Regions from separate parts of the Musicola paradisiaca NCPPB 2511 genome, predicted to be linked through region 2. Evidence: predicted binding sites of a transcription regulator. Region 2 holds the regulator's gene; the other holds the start of a gene.
What was found. Region 2 encodes PurR, which represses purine synthesis genes. Its sites were predicted from a motif close to CANGCAAACGTTTGCNTG; they were not measured.

Region 1 (4,216 bases), 1.0 Mb from region 2:
ATCCGCGTCAGCTGCCCCGGCATGATAAAGGTGCGGCCGACATAACGGTTCTTCACGAACCCTTGACGGTACGGCTTATTGATAATACGGGCAATTTCCAGTGCGATATCGCAGGAGGTTTCCGGAATCGGGATCACCACGTCGATATCCAGATCTTCCCATTGACGCGCAATCTTTTCACCCAGCTTATGCCCCATGCGAACACGGGCGCTATAAACCGAAATCTTATCGATGAACGAGTCCGGGCGAGCAAAATAGACATATTCGAACAGGCAAGGGTGACTTTTGGGATTCTCCGCGCACTGACGAGTAAACAGCTGCCCCTGCTCGGTAATATAGATAGCTTCGCCGGGTGCGACATCCCGCAAAAATTCGAACCCCAGCGTATCAAGCGCTACGCTTTCCGACGCCACCATGTATTCACTGCGCCCATCGGCCAAATTGCGTTTGCCGATCACCAACGGACGAATCCCATTCGGATCGCGGAAGGCGACCATACCGTGGCCAATAATCATACCCACACAGGCATAAGCGCCGCGGATCTGCTGATGCGTCGCAGCGACCGCAGAAAACACGTCCTCCGCCAAGAGCGGGTAATGATGGAAACGATCCAGCTCTTTGGCGAACACATTCAACAGAATTTCAGAATCCGATGTGGTGTTAACGTGACGACGACCTTCTTCAAACAGCTTTTTACGCAGTTCATGGGCGTTGGTCAGGTTGCCATTGTGAGCCAGCGTGATCCCAAACGGGGAATTAACATAGAAAGGCTGCGCCTCTGAGGCACTGGAACTGCCGGCGGTAGGGTAACGCACATGGCCGATCCCCATATTGCCCTGCAAACGCTGCATGTGCCGGGCTTCAAAAACATCCTTCACCAAACCGTTTGCTTTACGCAGGCGAAAGCAATTGGAAGCATTAATGGTGACGATGCCTGCGGCATCCTGCCCACGGTGCTGCAGCACCGTTAACGCGTCATAAATCGACTGGTTTACCGGCGTAAAACCGGCGATACCGACAATACCGCACATGTTGTCTTTTCCTCATCAGCGCCACCGCGGCTAGATATGCCGCGGCAAGAAACTCGACGTGCTTTGCAGATAGTTGAAGAACCATCTAATGATGTAACTGAATTGCGGGATCAGCTGGGATTGCTTCCAGTCAGCGCTCTGGGAAAATCCGGTAAAGGTGTCCAGAAAGAACAGCAGCGCGGAAACAATCAGCACGCCGCGCAGCGCACCGAAGCAGATGCCCAGTACGCGGTCGGTGCCTGACAGCCCAGTACGTTCAACCAGTGAACCGAGCACATAATTGACGATAGCACCCACAATCAACGTCGCAATAAACAGAATGGCGATAGCGACACCGTTACGTATCAGTTCATCATCAAATCGCGTGAAATAAACCGCGAGATAGGCGTAGTAGTGGCTGGCGATAAAAAATGCGCATCCCCAAGTCACCAGCGACAGCGCTTCACGGACAAACCCCCGGATAAGACTGACCAGAGCCGAGAATCCGATAATACCGATAATGACGTAATCAACCCAAACCATGAACTATCCCAATAATGAACGATGAACATCGGTATACGCCGGTCATTCTGTTCGCGGCGCATTTTAACAGAAAAAGAAAACGTTTGCGTAGCGTATTTCCCGCCGATTTTTTCGATAGGCGAATAAATGAAAAAACGCCTGCCACGCCATACAGATAACGGGCAACCGTTTCCGTTGTCGCCATAACAGACGAATGTCCCAGTCTACATCCGTTGATGTCGCCGGGACGCGCCGCCATTTCCGCCCCCAATCCCCCCGGCCCAAACACAAAGGGTAAGGTCGCTATGCTCCCCTACCCTTCAGTACGACACCGATGATCAGCGGGCGCTATAGGCTCTGACCTGGCCGCTTAAGCCGCTGATCTGCTGTAGTTCCCCAAGCGATGACTCCAATTTCTGCTTAGACGCATCCGGGCCGACATAAATACGGGTAATCTGCCCGGCCACCGGCATAGACGGCACCGTATACGCGCGATATCCCGACAAGCGCAGCTTAGCGACGACTTCGTTTACCTTATCCGCATTCTTCAACGCGCCCAACTGCACGACAAATGCCTGCCCGGCTGGTGCCTGCTCCTGAACTGGCGCCGGTTTTTCCACCGCTCTGGCGGTCGTTTTATTGTCAGCCGGTTTTTCGACGCTCTTCGCTTCGAGCTGACGCGCTTCGGTTTTCACCTCAGGCGACTTCAGTTCGGGCTTATTGCGCGTATCCACTTTCACCTCCGGCTTTGTCTTTGCCTCAGGCTTTACGGGCTGAGCCTTCATGGCGGGCGGAGCCAACTGTGTGACAGTCTGTCGCTCGGTCACGATAGGAGGAGACGCTGGCGGGGTTGAGCGTTGAACGGGCTGAGTCGTTACACGACTTACCGGCGGCTCAGTAGCGGGTTCATCCTTATCCTCCTGCGAGCCATTTTTTATCCTGCATCGCCGCCGCCGCGCCTTCCGGGGGTTGGGCCGATAACGACTGCGTAATCGGTGGGATCGACTCCGACTCCAGCGTATCCCCCGGTTTTGGCACCAGAGGAATAGCGGCGAAGGTATCCTCATAGTGCTTTTTCTTGCCGTCCAGCAGACCAGGCAACACGATCACCCCTAGCGCCACCAGCACCACCGTACCCACCAGGCGATTCTGGAATTTACTCGCCATGCGTTACGCTCCCCTCCAGCGCTTCCATCACATGCGCCACCGTATGGAAAGAACCGCAAACCACCACAATATCTTGCGGCCCGGCGTCCTGCATCGCCTGCCGCCAGGCGGATGCGACATCCGCATATTGCCCGCAGCCAGCCAAATGGCAAGCCAGTTGTTCTACGCCAGCGCCTCGTGGACCGTCCAGCGGCGCACAGTACCAGTCATCCGCCAACGGCTTCAGGTATGCCAGCGTACCCGGAATATCCTTGTCCGCCAGCATGCCGATCACGATGCGAACTCGTCCATAACGCGGCAATGCGTTGAGACGGGATGCCAGATAGCCCGCAGCATGGGGATTATGCGCAACATCCAGAATCAACAACGGTTTTTCGCGCACAATCTGAAAACGCCCCGGCAGAGCGGCGTTCCGCAATCCCAGACGGATAATGTCTTCGTCGATATCCAGCCCCGAAACCTGCAACGCCGCCAACGCAGTCGCTGCGTTAGGCAAGGGGACTGAGGGTATGGGCAATCCCGCGATGTGTTTATCGCCGCACTGCCAGCGCCACGCATCCTTCTGCACGTCAAACGACCAGTCTGCACCACGCCGAAACAGCAACGCGCCCTTCTCGGCGGCCACGGCGGCTATCGAATCCGGCATATCCGGTTCGCCCACCACCGCGGGTTTGTTCGCGCGGAAAATCCCCGCTTTTTCGCGGCCGATGCTCTCGCGGGAATTCCCCAGCCAGTCGGTATGATCCAGCGCGATGCTGGTGACTACCGCCACATCCGCATCAACGATATTGGTAGCGTCAAGCCGCCCGCCCAGCCCAACCTCGAGGATAACCACATCCAGTCGGGCCTGTTTGAACAACTGCAACGCCGCCAACGTGCCAAATTCAAAATAGGTCAGCGAAATACCGTTACGACCGGCGTCGATATCGGCAAAGGCCTGGCAATGCAGAGATTCCGGCAGTTCCTGCCCCTGGATACGCACGCGCTCGGTATAACGCAACAGATGCGGCGAGCTATAAACGCCGACCCGCATGCCAGCCGCCATCAGAATAGCGGCCAACGTACAGCAGGTGGTTCCCTTCCCGTTGGTGCCCGCAACGGTAAAAACCCAGGGAGCTGGCTGCAACAGTTGGAGATGTTCCGCAACCTGTTTGACCCGCTCCAGACCCAGATCGATAGGTTGACCGTGCAAATGCTCAAGATAGTGAAGCCACGCGGCCAAAGGCGACGTGGCTTGAGGTATTTGAAGATTGTCCATGAGTCCCGTTCACTGACGACTTACGGTGCGTTGATATGGTGAGAATATCACGATGATATCCCCGCCATAAGAGATCAGGCATCACTTTCAGAAGAAGCCGTGATACGTTCGGTGATAGGCTCCAGCGGCTCCGGTTGATTGGTCAGTTTGGCGAGGATAGACGCCAGCTTGAACCGCATTTCCGAGCGACGAACGATCATGTCGATCGCGCCTTTCTCCAGCAGAAACTCGCTGCGCTGGAAACCTGCCGGTAATTTTT
Region 2 (4,216 bases):
GTTTCGATCTGATGAAGGAAACGTTGCGGTTGACCAATCTTGGCGACCTGGGTGTAGGCGATAGCGTTAACGTCGAGCGGGCAGCCAAATTCGGTGATGAAGTCGGGGGGCATGTGATGTCCGGCCATATCATATGCACTGCGGAAGTCGTCAAAATCCTGACATCAGAAAACAATCATCAGATATGGTTCCGTCTGTCGGATCCGTCGCTCATGAAGTATGTGTTGCATAAAGGGTTTATCGGTATTGACGGCATTAGCCTGACGATTGGTGAAGTCACCCGCAACCGCTTTTGCGTACATTTGATTCCGGAAACGCTGAATCGCACCACGCTGGGGCGGAAGCGTCTGGGCGATCGCATCAATATTGAAATCGACCCGCAGACGCAAGCGATTGTCGATACGGTTGAGCGGGTGTTGGCCCAGCAGGCACAACACACTTCTGTGACCACAGACGTCGAGGCAGGATCCTGAACGAAAGCCGTGGGCAGAACCGTTTGTCATGCCGCACGGTGAAACCTGTTCCGCATCCTGAATAAAAAATACGGTGCAGCTAGATAGCCGCACCGTATTTTTTATCCGTGCCGGATAGCCAGTCTGTTCTTCCTTTCCTAGCAGCCGTTAACGCGGCACACGTATTCCACCTTCCACGCCAGAGACGCTAAACAGCACTTGCCAGAGCTGAATATTGCGTGCACGAAACGCACCGGCACAGGCATTCAGGTAATAGCTGAACATACGGTGAAAGCGTGCGGGGTAGTGCCCAGACAGTTTTGACCAATGTTGTTGGAAACGTTCATTCCAGGCCATCAGGGTACGATCATAATCAGCGCCGAAGCTGTGCCAGTCTTCCATAATCAGATACGGTTCGCTGGTTTGCGCAATATGGCGCACCGATGGCAGGCAGCCATTGGGAAATATGTATTTGTTAATCCAGGGGTCGACTTTCAGGTCGGTCTGATTGGCGCCGATGGTATGTAACAAAAACAATCCATTAGGCTTGAGATTGCGGCTGACTACGTGGAAGTAGGTGTCGTAATTCTTCGGCCCTACGTGCTCGAACATGCCGACGGAAACGATGCGATCAAACTGGTGATTGAGGTCACGATAATCCAGCAGTTGAATATCGACGTCCAGATCCTGACAGCGTTGCTGCGCCAGTTTTTGTTGCTCGCGGGAGATGGTTACGCCAGTCACGGCAACACCGTAATAGCGTGCGGCGAATTCAGCGAGGCCGCCCCAGCCGCAACCGATATCCAGCAGTGTCATTCCCTGGCGTAGTTGTAGCTTTTCGCAGATCATGCGCAATTTGTCTTGCTGAGCCTGCTCCAGCGTTTCGGCTTGTTTCCAGTAGCCGCAGGAGTATTGCATGTACGGATCTAACATCTGGGTGAACAGATCATTGCCAAGGTCATAATGCTCCTTGCCGACGATCCAGGCGCGACGTCGGGATTGCAGGTTGGTCAGCCGCGCCGTGAGTATCCGGAGAGTATCCCGCCAGCGGACAGGCAGACGGTTCTCCAGCCCCGCCCGCAATACGCGGTGGAAAAACATATCCAGTCGCTCACATTCCCACCAGCCGTCCATGTAACTTTCACCCAATCCCAACGAACCTTCGCGCAGAATGCGCTTGTATAAGTCAGGATTTTTGACCTGAATATCAAACGGGCAAGAGCCGTTGACGGTGATACCGGCAACCGACAGCATTTCGTTGATAATCTGGAACCAGGATGATTCAGGAGTACCCAGTTCCTCCACATAAGATGAACTCATAACTTCTCCCTACCTTGTCAGAATGATGTCGAACAAGGAACAACGTAGACAATTTTACCCGTAACGGTATCGGTGGAAAAAATCCATCGTCTACCTCTGATGTTCTCAGAGGAAAATAAGAGAAAAGCCGGTGCGAAGGGCATCTATCCCTGGTCGTGATGAACAGTGCGACGACCAATAGACAGGATAGAAAAAGATCGATCTTTCTTGATTACGAGTGTTGCGAAAGACAATGACAAGTGTATGACTGCTTCGTCCTGTGGACAAGTCCCGCTTGGGGCGAAGCAGTGTTGAAGGTTTAGAAATCGGCGTTGAATAAGAAAGTCATCTGACTAACGGCGGTAATCCCGGAATGGGCCGTCAGAAACTGAGCGCCGCTCGATCAGCGTTGGATGGACTTCGATCATCTGCGATTCTTCTCGTTTGCTGGTGATGCGATCGAGCAGCATCGAGAATGCCGCCTGCCCCAAACGTTGTTTAGGTTGATGGATCGTGGTCAACGCTGGCGTGAAATAGCGGGAGTGCCGGACGTTATCATACCCGATCACCGAAATATCCTGCGGTACGCGCAATCCAATCTCATCGGCGGCGCAGATGGCGCCCATTGCCATGATATCGCCGCCGCAGAAAACGGCGGTCGGGCGTTGTTTCTGCGCCAGAATCTGATGCATAGCCCGGTAGCCGGACTCCGGCTCGAAGTCACCCTGAACTATCCACTCTTCCCGGATGGGAATGTCCGCCTCTTTCAGTGCTTTGAGAAAACCCAGATAACGGCCGCTGCCTGTATTTCGTTCTTGTGGCCCGGGAATGACGCCGATATCGCGATGACCTCGTTCGATCAGATACCGCCCGGCCATATAGCCGCCGGAAAAAGCGTTGTCGATGATGGTATCGGTGAAATCACTGTGTGCTTCACCCCAGTCCATCACTACCATGGGGATATGACGATAATCTGCCAACATCGTCAGTAATGCTGGTGGATATTCCGCACACATGACCAGCAGCCCGTCGACACGTTTTTGCGCCAACATGGAAAGGTACGCGCGTTGTTTATCCAACTCATTGTGGGAGTTGCATAACACCAGCGTATAGCCTTTGGCATAACAGCTGTTTTCCACCGCTTCAATGATCTCGGCGAAGTACGGCGCTTCACTGGAGGTCGCCAACAGCCCGATTGATTTTGTATGGTTGACTTTCAAACTGCGTGCGACGGCGCTGGGGGAATAATGTAGTTCTTTAATGGCCGCACGTACTGCGGCTTTGGTCTCTTCGGCGACGAAACGTGTTTTATTGATCACGTGAGACACGGTTGTGGTCGAAACGCCAGCACGTTTTGCCACATCTTTGATCGTTGCCATGCAGAATGACTCCTGAACCTACTTGTTACAGCAGTAAGTATATTGTTAATCGTTTGCCTGCGTGGATCCTGCTTTTGCCTGGACAAAAGTCGGATTTCAGAAGGAGAGTGCCGAGAGATACCTGAAGGGCAGGGCTGACGCTTCACCAACGCAAACGCAGTGTGTTCGGTAAACTGCGGATTTTGTCTGATCTGGGCGGAAAGTGGAAGAGGTAATTCATATTATCTCTGTGACAGATAAGCAGGTTTTTTCTGTGTAATCCGGTAATAATGCTGCCATCGTGCTATAGAGCGCATGAACTATACTGTTCCCGATGCATGTTCGGTAGCTTAATTATCAAGATGACCCGAAAGTGAATTAAAGGAGAGTGCTATGGATACCAATCTGAAAATGTCGCTATTTACGACGTTCGTCTCACTGACCGTCATCGTTATTATGGGGTTGACTGCGGTTCTTAACTGATACGGTGAAAAGCGTCTGATAAGCGGTATCCGCAGTCAGAGCTTGTGTTTTCTGAGAACCTCTCGCTTTACGGCGGGAGGTTTTTTTGTCTCTCTAAAAAACCTCCCGAGTAAAGGAGCTTATGGTCTTACGGTTGCAGAAGGCGACTTAACGGATGGTTTTTGGGGTCACGACACGGCGAGCGCCAACATAATGCTCTTGCCAGTAATCTTCGCTTAACTTGCTGATTTTAATATCAGCACCGGAGCGAGGCGACTGAATAAAACGGCCATTGCCCAGATAAACCCCTACGTGATCCGCTGCTCCCCGGTTAGTGATACGGAAAAACACCAGGTCGCCGCTTTCCAGTTCGGCCTTCTTGATGGGGGCGGCGTCGCGTAGATGAAACATTTCGTTGGCGGTACGCGGAATCGGGATTTTCACCAGATCTTTGTAGGCGTAATAGACCAACCCGCTGCAATCAAAACCGGCAGACGGCGAAGAACCACCCCATTGGTAATGTTTACCAATCTGGCTCATCAGTTTGCTCATTGCCGCAGTTTTCGCGTGTTGATAGCGCTTTTTATGTACGGCATTTAAGGCCAGCGTTGTTTTATCCTGCTTGCCCTTCGTCGTTTTGCCGTG

Region 1: the regulator PurR is predicted to act here: its motif matches at 1,712-1,729, upstream of cvpA (colicin V production protein).

Annotation. Positions count from the first base shown of each region.
Region 1 is NZ_CM001857.1:2,991,395-2,995,610, forward strand. Features, by position in the region: gene purF (amidophosphoribosyltransferase) at 1-1,031, opposite strand, end outside; gene cvpA (colicin V production protein) at 1,062-1,553, opposite strand; partial or broken gene dedD (cell division protein DedD) at 1,871-2,699, opposite strand; gene folC (bifunctional tetrahydrofolate synthase/dihydrofolate synthase) at 2,689-3,957, opposite strand; partial or broken gene accD (acetyl-CoA carboxylase, carboxyltransferase subunit beta) at 4,032-4,216, opposite strand, start outside.
Region 2 is NZ_CM001857.1:1,985,521-1,989,736, forward strand. Features, by position in the region: gene DPA2511_RS08665 (riboflavin synthase) at 1-473, shown strand, start outside; gene cfa (cyclopropane fatty acyl phospholipid synthase) at 621-1,772, opposite strand; gene purR (HTH-type transcriptional repressor PurR) at 2,105-3,130, opposite strand; gene cydH (cytochrome bd-I oxidase subunit CydH) at 3,503-3,592, shown strand; gene DPA2511_RS08685 (C40 family peptidase) at 3,740-4,216, opposite strand, start outside.